2 regions of the Glaciihabitans sp. UYNi722 genome follow, and region 2 is predicted to be linked to the other one. Evidence: predicted binding sites of a transcription regulator. Region 2 holds the regulator's gene; the other holds the start of a gene.
The links. Region 2 encodes HrcA, which represses chaperone genes, less so after heat shock. Its sites were predicted from a motif close to TTNGCACTCGNNNNNNNCGAGTGCNAA; they were not measured.

Region 1: the regulator HrcA is predicted to act here: its motif matches at 2,850-2,876, upstream of groES (co-chaperone GroES).

What each region holds. Positions count from the first base shown of each region.
Region 1 covers NZ_JBEPTL010000002.1:224,019-232,034, reverse strand. The annotation lists gene guaB (IMP dehydrogenase) at 1-950, opposite strand, end outside; gene ABIB56_RS02515 (ABC transporter substrate-binding protein) at 1,065-2,321, opposite strand; gene groES (co-chaperone GroES) at 2,470-2,766, opposite strand; gene ABIB56_RS02505 (class I SAM-dependent methyltransferase) at 2,995-4,182, shown strand; gene ABIB56_RS02500 (DUF4190 domain-containing protein) at 4,228-4,584, opposite strand; gene ABIB56_RS02495 (hypothetical protein) at 4,721-5,107, opposite strand; gene tsaD (tRNA (adenosine(37)-N6)-threonylcarbamoyltransferase complex transferase subunit TsaD) at 5,148-6,224, opposite strand; gene rimI (ribosomal protein S18-alanine N-acetyltransferase) at 6,221-6,712, opposite strand; gene tsaB (tRNA (adenosine(37)-N6)-threonylcarbamoyltransferase complex dimerization subunit type 1 TsaB) at 6,712-7,347, opposite strand; gene tsaE (tRNA (adenosine(37)-N6)-threonylcarbamoyltransferase complex ATPase subunit type 1 TsaE) at 7,364-7,831, opposite strand; gene alr (alanine racemase) at 7,828-8,016, opposite strand, start outside.
Region 2 covers NZ_JBEPTL010000014.1:18,729-26,744, forward strand. The annotation lists gene ybeY (rRNA maturation RNase YbeY) at 1-28, opposite strand, end outside; gene ABIB56_RS11345 (PhoH family protein) at 31-1,056, opposite strand; gene ABIB56_RS11350 (histidine triad nucleotide-binding protein) at 1,154-1,510, opposite strand; gene ABIB56_RS11355 (16S rRNA (uracil(1498)-N(3))-methyltransferase) at 1,555-2,283, opposite strand; gene dnaJ (molecular chaperone DnaJ) at 2,444-3,550, opposite strand; gene hrcA (heat-inducible transcriptional repressor HrcA) at 3,613-4,635, opposite strand; gene ABIB56_RS11370 (DUF4870 domain-containing protein) at 4,837-5,217, shown strand; gene ABIB56_RS11375 (DUF4870 domain-containing protein) at 5,281-5,658, shown strand; gene hemW (radical SAM family heme chaperone HemW) at 5,665-6,891, opposite strand; gene ABIB56_RS11385 (HAD family hydrolase) at 7,126-7,830, shown strand; gene ABIB56_RS11390 (DUF1990 domain-containing protein) at 7,807-8,016, opposite strand, start outside.

The DNA.
Region 1 (8,016 bases), on a different contig from region 2:
ACGACGCGCGTGGTGCAGATGGACCCGGGGCCGACGCCAACTTTGATCGCGTCAGCGCCGGCATCCACCAGAGCCTGGGCGCCGCCGCGCGTAGCGACGTTGCCGCCGATGATGTCGACGTGCCTGGCGGCCGAGTCGCTCTTGAGGCGGCGGATGATGTCGATGACCCCTGCGCTGTCGCCGTTAGCCGTGTCGACGACGAGTGCGTCGACGCCGGCGTCGATGAGGGTCATCGCACGCTCCCACGCGTCGCCGAAGAAGCCGATCGCGGCGGCGACGCGGAGACGCCCTGCGTCGTCCTTGGTCGCGTTGGGATACTGCTCCGACTTGTCGAAGTCCTTGACGGTGATGAGGCCGCGCAGCCGGCCCTCGGCATCGATGAGCGGCAGCTTCTCGATCTTGTGTTGCGCGAAGATCGCGACAGCGTCATCCGGGTCGATGCCCTCAGGGGCGGTGATGAGTGGCATGCGCGTCATGACATCGCGCACCAAGGTCGTCGACTTTTCGAACGGGGAGACGAAGCGCATGTCGCGGTTGGAAATGATGCCGACAAGGATGCCCTGCTCGTCAACGACGGGAAGACCGGAGATGCGGAACTGTCCGCAGAGCGCGTCCACCTCTGCGACGGTGGCGTCGGGGGTGGTGGTGACCGGATTGGTGATCATGCCGGACTCTGAGCGCTTCACCCTGTCGACGTGGTCGGCCTGGTCGGCAATTGAGAGGTTGCGATGCAATACGCCGAGACCGCCCTGCCTGGCGATCGCGATGGCCATGCGGGATTCGGTGACCGTGTCCATGGCGGAGGAGAGGAGGGGGGCCGAGACCGTGATCCGGCGGCTCAGGCGAGTGGTGGTATCCGCCTCGCTCGGGATGACGTCGGTATGACCGGGCAGCAGCATGACATCGTCGTAGGTGAGTCCGATAAAGCCGAAGGGATCTGGCTGGTCCATGTGTCCTCTTTTTCCCGCTGATGCTGAGTGAAAAGCCGGATTACGACTGTGGACTCCGGTAGTCAATATTAACGGCATAAGGCCCCGGCTATTCCACCTCCGGGGTTCGGATGCCTAACCGCCGACGACGCCGCTCACTCGCGCGAACCTGTTGCCCGCATCGTATTTATAGATGCCGTAGTGTGCCGGGCTCGGATCGCCTCGCCTGTCGAAACCGATGGGGCCGGAGATGCCGTCGTAGTCGATGTCGGATCGGGTCGTGAGCACGTCGAGGCATTCGCGGTAGCTGGTGCATTTGATACCGCCCTCCGACACCTCCCGCAGTCGGCTCTTGATCGACAGCCCGCCGTCATCGTGGGCGACCGTCGCGGCCAGTGCGGCGAGAACCGTGGCGTCGTAGGCCTCTGCGGAATACAGAAAATTGGCGACAGCGGGATCCGCGGCCTTGACCTTCGCCGTGAACGCTGCGTCGGGTTCTGCACCCTCGAGGATGCCGTTCACGCCCGTGAGGGTGCCTGCCGGAAGCGCCTGGGAGTAGTCCGCCATGTTGTCGCTGGTGAGCCACAGCTTCGCTCCGCCGAAGCCCGCAGCGGAGAGCTGGGTGATGACGACCTTGTTCTGCTCCATCGCGCTGAACGGACTCACGAAGACCACCGCATCCGGTGTCGCCTTCTTCACAGCATCGATGACCGGCGCGAAATCTTTGGTGTCGGCGACGTATTTCTGGGCGACGACGAGTGTGCCGCCGGACTTCTTGAGACTCGCCTTCAGCGTGCCGAGCACGGCGTTGCCAGTGTCATCGTCCAGATATACGATCGCGACCTTGGCCTTGCCACCTCCAATGGTCGCCCCGAGGGCAGCGCCCTGCAGGGCCGCGGAGGGGATGGTGCGAAACAGGTATCCGGTGTCGTTCAGGCTGCTCAGCCGCACCGAGGTCGCAGCCGGAGAGATCAGCGGGATGCCCGCCGCGACCACCTTGGGCAGCAGGCGCTCTTCGAGCACTGACGACGACGGGCCGATGATCACGTCGATCGGTTTCGTCTGCAGGTCGGCGAAGGATTTCTCGAGTGTGTCGGTCGTGGCATCCCCTGAGTCGCGATGGAATACCTCCACAGGCTTGCCGAGCACACCACTGGCCTGGTTGATCTCGCGCACCGCTGCCTCGACGCCTGCCGCCTGCCCTTGGCCGAGGTAGGACTGCGCACCGGTGGTCGGAAAGAGTGTGCCGATGCGGAGAACACCGTCACCGCTGGGTGTCGCACTCTGCGTGGTAGTCGGGACCGGCATCGGAGCGGTGGCCGTGCATGCTGCCAGAGCTGAGATCGTCACTGCGGCCGCGACGAGGGCGATGAGCGGTCGGGAGCGCGGCATGTTGGTCCTTGGGTCGGGGATCATTCCGAACTGTACCGGGCGATCAGGCGGCCTTCGGCAAGGCGCGACGGGACGCGCGTGCCGCCACGATCAGGGATATGCGAAAGGCCCGTCCGGCGAACCGGACGGGCCTTCTCACGAAACGTAGTTAGTGGACGACCACCGCGAGCACGTCGCGAGCCGAGAGCACGAGCAGGTCATCCCCGCCGTACTTCACCTCGGTTCCGCCGTACTTGGAGTAGATGACCTTGTCGCCAACGGCGATGTCGAGCGGGACGCGGTTGCCGTTGTCGTCAATGCGACCTGGACCTACTGCGACGACCTCGCCCTCCTGGGGCTTCTCCTTCGCGGTGTCCGGGATGACGAGACCGGAAGCAGTGGTCTGCTCAGCCTCGACCTGCTTGATGACAATGCGATCCTCGAGCGGCTTGATGGAGACCGACACGGTTGACCTCTTCTTTCTCAAAACTTCGAAATCTTGGGTTAGCACTTTCACTGTGAGAGTGCCAGATGTAGCTTAGCCGCGCATTAGCACTCGTGCAATCGGAGTGCCAGAAGTTACGCCCGACCGTGCTTACGAAAACGCAGGAGATCCGCCGCATCCGCTACCAACGAGGCAGTGATTGAGGCGTTCGCGGCGGATCTCCTGCGTTTTCGTACCAGAATGGGGCGGATGGACAGGACTGAGTTGCAGGAGTTGCTGTCGAGCGACGGCCTGCGGCTACTCGACTCGCTTCCGCGCTACGAGACGACAGCGGATGTCGTGAGGACCGTCGGCGAGCTGCGCAAGGCCGGTCACTCCCCCGGCCTCGTCGCCGCGGTGCTCGGCCAGTCGAAGCTGCGGGCCAAAGCGGAGGGCAAGTTCGGCCCCTTCGCGGCGCGCATGCTGTACACCGAGGCCGGACTCGAACAGGCCACTCGGCTGCGGGTCGCGGCCATGCACGCCGGCCGATTCCAGGCGGCAGGCCTCAGCCGCATCGTGGATCTCGGCTGCGGGATCGGCGGTGACGCCCTCGCGATCGCGGCACTCGACCTCGACGTGACGGCCGTGGAACTCGACGAGGTCACCGCCGCCATCGCCTCCTACAACCTGGCTCCGTGGCCGAACGCCGAGGTCGTCAACGCGGATGCCGCGAGCATCGACCTCGACGCATTCGACGGCGTCTACCTCGACCCGGCTCGCCGCACGGCCGGCCACCAGAACACCTCGCGCCTCACGAATCCTGCGGACTACTCGCCGACCCTCGACTTCGCTTTCGAGATCGGCAGCCGTCAACCGACAGGCATCAAACTCGGGCCGGGCATCGATCGCGACCTCATCCCGGTCGAGGCCGAGGCGCAGTGGATCTCCGTCGATCACGACGTCGTCGAGCTCGGCCTCTGGTTCGGCGCTGTGGCGCGCCCGGGCATTCGTCGATCCGCTCTGGTGATCGGCGACCACGGCACGGCGGAACTCAGTTCGGATGTCGACTGCGCGGATGTCGAGACCGGCACGCTCGGCGAGTACCTGTACGAACCCGATGGCGCTGTCATCCGCGCCAGGTTGATCGGCGACCTCGCGCGCCGAATCGACGCGAGGATGCTGAGCACCGGAATCGCCTACCTGACAGCGGATGCCGCGGTCGACACCCCCTTCGCCAATCGTTTCCGCATCACGGACACACTTCCCTTCGATGAGCGAAAGCTTAAGAAGGCTCTTGCAGCCCGGGAGATTGGCACGCTGGAGATCAAGAAGCGTGGCGTGGATGTCGACCCCGCCCAGTTGCGCACGAAACTCGCCCTCAAGGGGAAGAACAGCGCGACGCTCTTTGTCACGCGAGTCGCCGGCAAGCACACGGCGCTACTCGCGGAACGGGCTTAACGACGAAAGGCCCGCGCCGAGCGCGGGCCTTTCGCAACTGTGTTTTTAGTAGTTGTTGTAGCTGCTGACCGACGCCGCAGCGGTGGCGAAGATGATGATGTAGACGATCAGCCAGATGAGTGAGATGCCGATTCCGACGAATCCGGTGATGAGCGCGGTCAGCCAGAAAGGCTTGGCCGGAATGCCCTCCTTCGACTTGCCGAGGAAGCCGAGAACGACGGCGGCGATGGAGAAGATGAAGCCGAATCCACCGAACAGCGAAATGACGACGCCGACGATTCCGGCGATCATTCCGATCAGGCTGAGAACCTTGCTCGGTCCGGCCGGCGGCGCCACGTAGGGCGAAGCTGCCGGGGCTGCGGGAGGAGGCGGGGGCGGCGGGGTGAGATTGTCGTCAGACATTGCGAAACTCCAAAGTTGGTGAGGGAACATTCTTCCGGCGGTGCCCATAGTGGCAGGGAGTGCGCGGGCTGTCAATCCGGGCCGCGGCCCCGAAAAGGGCCCGCGCTGATCAGCGCGGGCCCATGAGTAGTAAACGCTACGGAGTCACAGTCCCGAGGTTGCCGTTCCGGTAGGCGGCCAGGAGAGCGATGCTCGCGATGAGCACAATGGCTCCGATGACGATGGCGGCGAACCCGAAGATGATTCCGAGCAGCCACATCCAGCGGGGTGCGCCAGGCTCACGCGACTTGCCGATGAAGCCGAGAATGACAGCGACGACTCCGATGACGATGGCGACCCAGTTGAGCAGGAACAGCACGACGCCAACGATGCCGAGAATGAACGATGTCAGGCTCAGTGCCTTCTTCCCTCCGGCGGCACCGGCAACGGCTGGTGCGCTGTATGCCGGAGGGGCGCTGGGGGCCGACGGGGGCGTCGGGGCAGAGGGAGGAGTGGTCGGTTCTTCGGGTGGTGTTGTAGACATCGTTGCTCCTAATAATCGTCGGTGAGCGAATGACGCTCGCTCAGTAATGTACTCCTGCCTGCACTTCCGTGACGGGAAGCGTCGAGTCCGCGCCGAAAGACAGATCAGATGGACCGTGGCCCGCCCGGATCAGTTGCGCCCCGATGGCCGCGATCATGGCGCCATTGTCGGTGCAGAGCGAGAGCGGAGGAATCCGCAGCTCGATGTCCGCTGCCGCACAGCGTTCGACGGCCACCTCGCGGAGGCGCGCGTTCGCGACCACTCCCCCGCCGAGCAACAGGCGGGGCACGCCGAGATCCCGGCAGGCGGCGGCAGCCTTGGTGAGCAGCACGTCGGTGACGGCCTCGCGGAAACTGGCCGCGACATCCGCCATGGGCACCTCCTCGCCGGAATCACGCCGCTGCTCCACCCAGCGGGCGACAGCGGTTTTGAGCCCGGAGAAGGAGAAGTCGTAGCGATGCTTCTCCCTGTCTTTGGGGAGACTGAGTCCACGGGGAAAGCGGATCGCCTTCGGGTCGCCGCCGACAGCGGCCCGGTCGATTTCCGGACCGCCGGGATAGCGGAGGCCGAGCAGGCGGGCCACCTTGTCGAAGGCCTCACCCGCAGCGTCATCGATGGTCTCGCCGAGCAGTTCGACATCCGAGACGAGGTCGCGCACCAGCAGCAGCGACGTGTGTCCGCCTGAGACGAGCAGGGCGATGGTGGGCAACTCGATCGCCGAACCGTCTTCACGCAGCACATCGGCGCCGACGTGCCCGACCAGGTGATTGACGGCATAGAGCGGCTTGTCGAGGGCCACAGCGAGCGCCTTGGCCGCACCAACGCCGACCATCAGCGCTCCGGAAAGTCCAGGACCGCTGGTCACCGCGATCGCATCGAGCTCCTGCAGGGTGACGCCTGCCTCGGCGAGCGCCGCTTTCAGGGTCGGAGTGAGTGCCTCGAGGTGCGCGCGCGCCGCGATCTCCGGTACGACACCGCCGTAGCGGGCATGCTCGTCCATGGATGAGGCGATCACGTTGGCGAGCAGCGTGGTACCGCGCACGACGCCGATACCCGTTTCGTCGCAGCTGGTCTCGATGCCGAGCACAAGCGGCTCGGGGGGTGCCGAATCGGTCATGGGATCATCGCCGGCCTCAGCTGGGGTTCCGGAATCCTCAGGCGCATCACTATCGCGTCGACCCCGTCTGGCTGGTAGTAGGCGACCCGCACGGCGATCTCCTCGAAACCGAGGGTGTCGTAGAGATTCTTCGCTCCAGGGTTGTCTGCGCGCACCTCGAGGAAGACCTCGATGGCCCCACGCTTGCGGGCCTCGCCGATGAGCGCCTGCATGAGGGTGCGTCCGAGTCCCCCTCGGCGAGCGTCCTCCGCGACGGCGATGGTCTGGATGTCGCCCTCGTGCGCTCCCTGCGGCGCGAACAGCCCGGCATAGCCGTCGATGATGCCAGGAAATCCGACCCGCTCCGCCACCAGGTAGTAACACTGGGCGTTCACGAGATCGCCCAGCATGGCGTCGCTCGACCAGGCGTCGGTGCCGAAAGTGCCCGTCTCCAGCTCCATGATCGGGCCGAGATCGGCCGCTGACGCGCGGCGCAACTGCCAGGTCATCAACTCACCCGTTTCGGGCCGGCTGAGAGCGTGACATCCGGAGACCGCAGGTAGAGCGGCTCCGGGCCTGCGAACTCGCGTCCGTGCAGGTAGAGGCCCTCGGCGAGCAGACCGATGGATGCCGCAGACACCTCGCTCGCGTCCAACCGCGAGTATCCCGCATATCCGTCGACCGCCGCCGACGCCACGTCTTCGGGCTTCGACAATCCCGGCCCCTGCACGCGCACTGGTAAGCCTTCCGCGTCCGCGCCGGAGTATGCGGTCCAATAGACCTCGCGGCGACGCGCGTCAGTCACCACGAGGAGCGGTCCACTGTTGCCTGCGGCATAGTGACCCCAGGCGATGCCGTCGTGGCTCACCACCCGAACCAGCGGTATGGCGGCTCCGAAAGCGAAGGTCTGCGCGGCGGCGATACCGACGCGAAGACCGGTGAAGGGTCCCGGGCCCATTCCGACTGCCACGCCGGAGAGATCGGCGACGGCCACCCCGGAGCGCTCGAGAGCCAGCTGGATCATCTCGCCGATGACCTCCGCATGCCGACGGGTGTCCGCTTCACTGAGTTCGACGATCGACCCCCGATCCCTGTCGACGACGGCCGCCGAGGTGCCGGCCGAGGTGTCGATCGCGAGGAGCATCAGACCAGCCTATTCACTACAACTGCTCGAGGTCATTCCACCGATGGCCGTGCCCGATGATCGTCACCTCGCGTGCCTCGACGCCGTCCTCGGTCGCCACCCCGCCGATCGGGCGCTCGATACCGATCTCCAGCCAGTCCTCGGTAACGCCGTCGAGCATGCCAGCCGCCCATTCGACGACGACGATGGAGGCCGGGTAGTCGATGTCGAGGTCATCGAGTTCCGCGGAACTGGACAGCCGGTAGGCATCAACGTGAACGAGCGGAGCTCCGCCGTCGAGGCGCTGGTGGGTACGCGCGAGTACGAAGGTCGGGCTCGTGACGGCCCCACGCACTCCGAGTTCTTCGCCGAGGCCACGAGTGAGCGTGGTCTTGCCCGCTCCGAGCTCGCCGTTCAATGCCACGAGGTCACCGGCGCGCAAACGACGGGCGAGCCGCTCCCCGAGCTCAGCCATGTCTTCCGGCGTTTCGATCACGAGCTTCATGGCAGGTAGGTCCGCTCGATCCTGCCGCCGAGGCGCGTCACGATCTCGTAGTTGATGGTGTCGGATGCCCGAGCCCAGTCCTCCGCGGACGGCACGCCCGTCGCGGGGTCGCCGATGAGTATTGCGCGGTCGCCGACCTTCACATCGTCATCGCCGACATCGACCACGAACTGGTCCATCGCGAC
Region 2 (8,016 bases):
CCGACTCGTTGTTGATCTCGATCGACACGTCTAGCGACCCCAACTTTTCGTCTGTCTGTCCTGAGGCTGCCTGCCGCGACGATCGGCGCGATTCGCGCCGTCCGGGACTTCGCGATCGCTGAGCCGATCGAAGCGCTCGGCCTGGCGCTCAGCGTCGTACTTCGTGTAGGCGTCGACGATCCGGCCGACGAGGTTGTGACGCACAACGTCCTCGCTGGTGAGGCGGGCGAAGTGGATCTCGTCGAGTTCGTTCAATACGCGGATGACCAACTGCAGTCCACTCGATCCGGCCGGCAGGTCGACCTGGGTGATGTCGCCGGTGACGACCATCTTCGAGCCGAAACCAAGCCGGGTGAGGAACATCTTCATTTGCTCAGGAGTCGTATTCTGCGCCTCGTCGAGCACGATGAAGGAGTCATTGAGCGTACGACCACGCATGTATGCGAGCGGCGCCACCTCGATCGTGCCGGCCGCGAGCAGCTTGGGTACGATCTCGGGATCCATCATCTCGTTGAGCGCGTCGTACAGCGGGCGAAGGTAGGGGTCGATCTTGTCGGTGAGCGTACCGGGCAGATAGCCGAGCCGCTCGCCGGCCTCCACCGCCGGGCGGGTCAGGACGATGCGATTGACCTCTTTGCGCTGCAAGGCCTGCACCGCCTTCGCCATTGCCAGGTAGGTCTTACCGGTACCTGCGGGGCCGATGCCGAACACGATGGTGTTCTCATCGATCGCGTCGACATAGCTCTTCTGCCCGAGGGTCTTCGGACGGATGCTTTTGCCGCGGCTGGTGAGGATCGCCTGACTCAACAGCTCGGCGGGACTCACCCGCGGGTCGTCGTGCAGGATCTTCGCGGACTCGGTCACATCTCTCTGGCCGAGTTCCTGGTCGGAGCGAACCATCGTCACCAATTCCTCTACCAGCCTCGCTGCCGCATTCACCTGGTCGGCGTCGCCGTCCAGGGTGATCTCGTTGCCGCGCACGAGAACCTCCACGCGCGGGTATTCCTTTTCGATGGTCATGAGCAGGCGGTCCTGCGGTCCGAGAAGACGGACCATGGCCACCCCGTCGACCCGGAACTCGATGTGGTCGGTGGCGCCGCCATCCGACCCGTGCCTGTCGCCGCGGTGCTGACCGTCGCTGCTGTGCTGACTGCTAGTGGCCAAGGGTGCCTTCCGAAAGCTGCCCACCGAGCAGGTGGGCATGAACATGGAACACGGTCTGGCCCGCCGAGGGGCCGGTGTTGAAAACGAGGCGGAATTCGCCGTCCGAATGCTCGTCGGCGAGCTGCTGCGCGGTCGCAACCAGCTCTGCGAGAAGTGCCGGATCGCCCGCGGCGAGTTCGGTCACGTTGCGATAGGCCTCCGTCTTCGGCACCACAAGCAGGTGCAGGGGCGCCTTCGGAGCGATGTCCCGAAAGGCGATGATGCGGTCATTCTCGAAGACCACATCCGCCGGAACCTCGCGCGCGACAATCCGCGTGAAGATCGATGGCTCGTCGTTGGCTGACATGGTTCTAGCTTAAGTGACGGCCGCCCGTGACGGCAGGCGGTTCGCTACCAGCGGCCGAGTTGTACGTTGAGCACGGCGATCGCAGCCGGGCCGGCACTCGAGGTACGCAGAATGGTGTCGCCGAGTTTCACGAGCGTCGCACCCGCCGCCTCGAGACGGCTGAGTTCTGCGGGGGCGATACCGCCCTCCGGGCCGACCACCAGGACAACGTCGCGTTCGTCAGGGTGCAGCGACGACAGGGCGACGGATGCGGCGGGCTCGAGTACGAGCATCCGCGTCTCCGTGGCCAGGGCGGCCAGCACGGTCGTCGAGGCGAGATCGCCGACCTCCGGGATCCAGGGCCGGATCGACTGCTTGCTCGCCTCCCGCACGATCGCTGCCCAGCGATCGTGGCCCTTGCGCACCTTCGCGCCCTCCCACTTGACGATGGATCGCTGCGCCGCCCACGGGATGACGCCGTCGACGCCCAGTTCCGCGGCCTGCTGGACGGCACTCTCGTCCCGGTCACCTTTGGCCAGTGCCTGCACCAGCCAGATCGCGGGGGCAGCGGGTGGTGTCTCTGCGACGGTTTCGACCTCGACGACGAATTCGGTCGGCTCCGCCGAGACAACGGCGCCGGTGATGACAAGTCCCGCTCCGTTGCCGACCGCGATAGCCTCGCCGACCGCGATACGACTGACGGTGACCGCGTGGCGCGCCTCCTCGCCGGTCACGGAGACCCTCATCCCGACCTCGGCCGAGAGGAGTTCCTCGTTCAGGTAGAAGTGCGCCATGGCCCCACTCTCTCAGATCGACGCCACACCTTCGGAAATTCAGGACTTTGGTATCGACGTCGCTCGCGCTGCCCCGTAACTACTGGAGCGTTGCGCAGCGCCCTGTACCGAAGTCCTGAGTTTCCGAAGGGTGATCGGCGATCGGTAGTACGGGCGGGTGTCAGATGTTGAGGAAGCGGTCGCGCAGTTTTTGGAAGAGGCCCTGCTGGAAGTGCGTGAGCAACGGGGTCGCGGCCTTGTGGGAGCCGGCGAACTGTTTGATCAGCTCCTGCTCCTTATGGCTCAGCTTGGTCGGTGTCGTCACCTGCACTCCGATCTTGAGGTCGCCACGGCCATTGCCACGCAGGCGGGTAATGCCACGGTCCTTGATGGTGATGACCTCTGCGCTCTGCATGCCGGGCCGGATCTCGACCGCGACCTCGCCATCCAGGGTCTTCAACGTCGTTCTCGTTCCGAGGATGGCATCTGTCATCTGCACTTCGAGGGTCGCCAACAGGTCATCGCCGTTGCGGCTGAACACGTCATGATGACGCACTTTGATCTCAAGGTAGAGGTCGCCGGAGGTTCCACCGGCTGGGCCGACCTCGCCCTGGTTGGGGAGCTGCAAGCGGAGGCCGGTGTCCACACCGGCCGGGATGTCGACCGGGATGCTGCGGCGGGCGCGCACGCGTCCCTGGCCCTGGCAGGTCGGGCACGGGTTGGGGATGACGGTGCCGTAACCGCGGCAGGTGCCGCAAGGGCTAGAGGTCATCACGTTACCGAGCAGGCTGCGCACGGCACGCTGGATCTGGCCGCTGCCGTGGCAGATGTCGCAGGTGACCGGCTGGGTTCCCGGCGCACAGCACGACCCGTTGCAGGTCTCGCAGAGGATGGCGGTATCGACCTCGACTTCGCGCTTGGTGCCGAAGATGATCTCGTCGAGGTCGACCTCGACGCGCACCAGGGCATCCTGACCTCGTTCGCGGCGCGAGCGTGGTCCGCGGCTCTGGCCGCCGCCGAAGAAGGTCTCGAAGATGTCACCGAATCCACCGAAGTTGCCGCCTCCGCCGCCGCCGAATCCGGCCTGGGGCCCGAGGTCGTACTGCTGGCGCTGCTGCGGATCGGAGAGCACGTCGTAGGCGTGTGTCACAAGCTTGAACTGCTCGGATGCCTCGGCCCCGGGGTTCACATCGGGATGCAGCTCCCGAGCAAGACGCCGGTACGCCTTCTTGATCTCATCGGTCGTCGCGCTACGGTCGACACCGAGTACTTCGTAATGGTCAGCCAATCCAATTCCTTTACATTTTAACAGCGCTCACTGTCGGCCACAGGCCGTAGACAGTGGCGAGATCAGTCTTCGCCGAGCAGGCGCGACAGGTATCGTGCGACGGCGCGAACCGCGGCGATGTTGTTCGAATAGTCCATGCGGGTCGGGCCGATGACGCCCAAACGGGAGACCTCGCTGCCAGACGCTGTGTAGCCGGTGGTGAGTACGGAGGTCTCCCCGAGTCCGAAGGTGGCATTCTCGCTGCCGATGCTCACCGAGAAGCCGTTCTGGTCTGGTTCCATTTCACCAAAGAGCCTCAGCAGGGTGACCTGCTCCTCGATCGCTTCGAGCACCGGGTAGATGCTGCCGGTGAAGTCTTCCTCGGTGCGCACCAGGTTGGCCGCGCCCGCCATCACGAGCTTGTCCTGCCGATTCGCCAGAACCTGGTCGATGAGGGAGGTCGCGATCTGCTTCACCGCCGACTCGTGCTGCGCCGTGAACTGGTCGGCGAAGGAGGCGAGTCGTTCGGCCGCCTCGGCGAGGGCGAGACCACCGATCGAAACGTTCAGTCTCGATCTGAGCTGGTCGAGGAACCCTTCGTCCAGCCCGGGAGCGACATCGATGAGTCGTTGCTCGATCCGGCCGGTATCGGTGATCAGTACCGTCATCATCCGAATCTCCGTGAGTCGCACGAGTTCGACGTGCCGGATGCGCGAGCGCGTCAGCGACGGATACTGCACGAGCGCCACCTGGTGCGTGAGCTGCGAAAGGAGACGAACCGTGCGTCCGAGGACCTCGTCGAGGTCGGCGGACTGACCGAGGAACGTCTCGATGGCTGTGCGCTGCGCGGAGGTCAGCGGGCGGAGATCGGCGAGCTGGTTGACGAAGACGCGGTAGCCCTTGTCGGTGGGGATGCGTCCGGATGACGTGTGCGGCGCCGCGATCAGCTCTTCTTCTTCCAGAAGAGCCATGTCGTTGCGAATAGTGGCTGCGGACACACCAAAGGAGTGACGGTCCACTATCGACTTCGAGCCGACGGGTTCGCGAGAGGCGACGTAATCCTGCACGATGACGCGGAGCACATCGAGCCCACGTTCAGAGACCATTGCCATCACCTCCGGTCTTGGCACTCGGCACTTCCGACTGCCAATTGTACCGTGACACGCGGGGACGAAGGCATTGCATGCGAAGGGAATAGGGCAGTACCGTATCCATGAGCTTGTCGACCGCCCGTAACGGGGGCAGCATGACTGCCAAAGCTCCCAAACCTCGGCAGGACCGAATCGCCCATCTGAAAGGCAACGCACATGACTGACCCAACACCGCAGGCCGCGGCTCCGCAGCCCGCTGCACCCCTTAGCGAAACCGACGACAAGCTCTGGGCCCAGCTGTCGCACTTCCTCAATATCATCCTGCTGATACCCGCCCTCATCATCTACTTGGTTTTCGGTCCGCGCGGGGCGCGCACCAGAGTCGAAAGCAAAGAGGCTTTGAACTGGACGATCAACGTCACCGGCGCCGCGATCATCCTCGGCATCCTGACCCTGATCCCCTTCCTCGGCATCCTGTTCTCTCTGCTGTACTTTGCCCTGATCGTCGTAAACATCATCTTCGCCATCCTCGGCGGCGTGAAGGTCAACGCGGGGGGCAGCTACCGCTACCCGGTCAACATCCGCTGGATCAAGTAGCTTCAGGCGCCAACGAACGAAGCCCGGGAACATGGTTCCCGGGCTTCTTGCTTTAATGGGTTCATGTCCGAAACCACGCCGCCGCCCGCAAATCCGTACCAGACTGTGCAGCCGCTCAGCCCGAGCGACGAAAAGCTGTGGGCCACGCTCATCCACATCGGCGGCATCTTCCTCTACTTCCTCCCGGCGCTGATCGGCTACGTGCTCCTCAAGGACCGCGGCCCGCTGGTAAGGGATCACACTCGGACCGCCCTCAACTTTCAGCTGACGGTACTCATCGGCTACCTCGTCGGAATCTTCACCAGCTGGTTGTTCGTCGGCTTCCTGATCGTGCTCGTCGTCGCCGTTCTCAACATCATCTTCAGCCTGATGGCCGCCATCGCAGCCAACCGTGGCGAAGAATACGTTTGCCCGATCGCCATCCGGTTCGTCAGCGCCTGAGCGCCACTATTCGTCGAGCAGTCGACGTACGACAGCGTCGGCGAGCAGTCGGCCTCGCAGAGTAAGTTCGATTCTTCCGCGGAGCGCAGCGGCTCCGTCGACCAGACCGTCAGCGATGAGCCCGGCAACGGCGGTGCGACCGGATGCCGTCAACTCGGCCACATCGAGCCCCTCACGGATTCGCGTGCGCAACAGCACGCGCTCCACGCGTCGCGTCTCATCATCGAGCGTCTCACGTCCTGCCGCCGGGGACTGGCCCGCCAGGATCCTGTCCGCGTAGGCCGCGGGGTGCTTGACGTTCCACCAGCGGACACCACCGACGTGACTGTGCGCCCCAGGCCCGACACCCCACCAGTCGTGCCCCTGCCAATAGGCGAGGTTGTGACGCGACTCGTGCTCCGGCGACTTCGACCAGTTGCTCACCTCATACCAGCTGTATCCCGCGGCCCCCAGCAGTTCATCCGCCAACTCGTACATGTCCGCCTGGAGGTCCTCATCCGGTTCGGCCACCTCGCCACGCCTGATCTGGCGTGCCAGCTTCGTCCCGTCTTCGACAATGAGCGAGTACGCCGAGAGATGATCGGGCTGCTGGGCCAGCGCCTGGTCGAGGGATGCGTGCCAGTCGTCGAGAGACTCACCAGGGGTGCCGTAGATGAGGTCAAGGCTCACCTGCAGGCCGGCGTCCCGCGCCCACTGCACGACGAGCGGAATTCGGTCGGGATCGTGGGTGCGTTCGAGTGTAGCGAGCACGTGTGGCACCGCGGACTGCATGCCGAACGAGACGCGCGTGAAACCCGCATCGGCGAGGGACAGGAGGTACGCGGCATCCACCGAGTCCGGATTCGCCTCTGTGGTCACCTCCGCGCCATCGGCGAGCCCCCAGGTACCGATGACGGCCGAGAGCATGGCAGCGAGATCGTTCACCGGCAACATGGTCGGGGTTCCCCCGCCGAAGAATACGGTCTCGACCTTCCGTGCGGGCAGGCCTGCCTCTGCAAGCACTTTCTGCGCCATCCCGATCTCGGCGACGGCCTGGCCCGCGTAGTCGGTGCGCTTCGCGCCACGCAGTTCGTCGGCGGTGTAGGTGTTGAAGTCGCAGTAGCCGCATCGAACCCGACAAAACGGCACGTGCACGTACACGCCGAAGTTGCGCAGGTCGGCCCCGTCAGCGACGGACGCGGGGAGCAAGCCGTCGAGTGGGGCCGGATCGGCGAGGGGAAGGGCGCTGGGCATGACCCCTCCATTCTCGCCGACTCCCTCATGCCCTAGTGCCACCGGCCGTCAACGGAAGAACTGGCCATGTGGAAATACTTGCTCCCCACGGAAATTCAGGACAACGGTCACGGCAACGACGCAGCAGCACCGCGTCTGCGGGGATCTGCCCCCAAGGTCGTGACCATTGTCCTGAGTTTCCGAAGGGTAGCGGAATCGTCGGATGCCGCACCCTGCCTGTGCCAGCATGGAACGGTGAATGACACCGAACCCGACCCACGCCTGTACGTGCTCTGGGATGTCGACGGCACTCTCCTGCGCAACGGGATCAACGCCGGCGGCCTCTACCAGGAGGCGATCGAGCTCGCCATCGGGCGGACGCTTGCACACCCGGTACCCCGCGTCCACGGCAAGACCGATGGCCAGATCATCTGGGAGGCCCTCGCCGCCAACGGCCTCTCCCCCCAACTGCACCCTGTCGTGTCAGGCCACCTCGACCAGCTCTCCCTCGACCGGCATCTTGGCGGCAGTCGACGTGAGATCGCTCCCGGCGTAGTGGAAGCGGTCAGGCGGTTTGGCGAACGGGGCTTCGTCAACGCACTACTCACCGGCAATTCGGCCAATCGCACGCGCTACAAGATGGAGGGCGCAGGGCTCGACACCGAGGCCTTCGACTGGAAGAACTCGTATTTCGGTGACGTCGCACCACTGCGGGCAGAGATCACCGTGCGCGCCGCGGCGGAACTCGCCGGTCACCGCCTGGTGATCATCGGCGACACCCCGGGCGACGGTATCGGTGCCGACTCCGCGGGAATCCCGTTCTTCGCCGTGGCGACCGGGCACTTCTCCGCTGACGAGCTTCGTGAAACGAACGCGCTACTGGTGGTCGACGACCTGGCCAGCGGCCTCCCTCAAGTGCTCGACGCCCTGGTCGGGCTAGGCAGTCTCGATCGGGCCTGACAGTGAGCGGAAGTAGCGCCTGTTGTAGAAGGCCTGCGACAGCCTGAGCACCGGATACACCAACCACCAGAATGCATTGGCTGGGCGCGAGAAGGCGCGGATTTCGAGCCAGACTGAGCCGTCATCCGTTTGTTCGACGATGAAGGCCTCCTCCCCGCTCTCCGGATGCCCGGCCAGCGTGCCGTA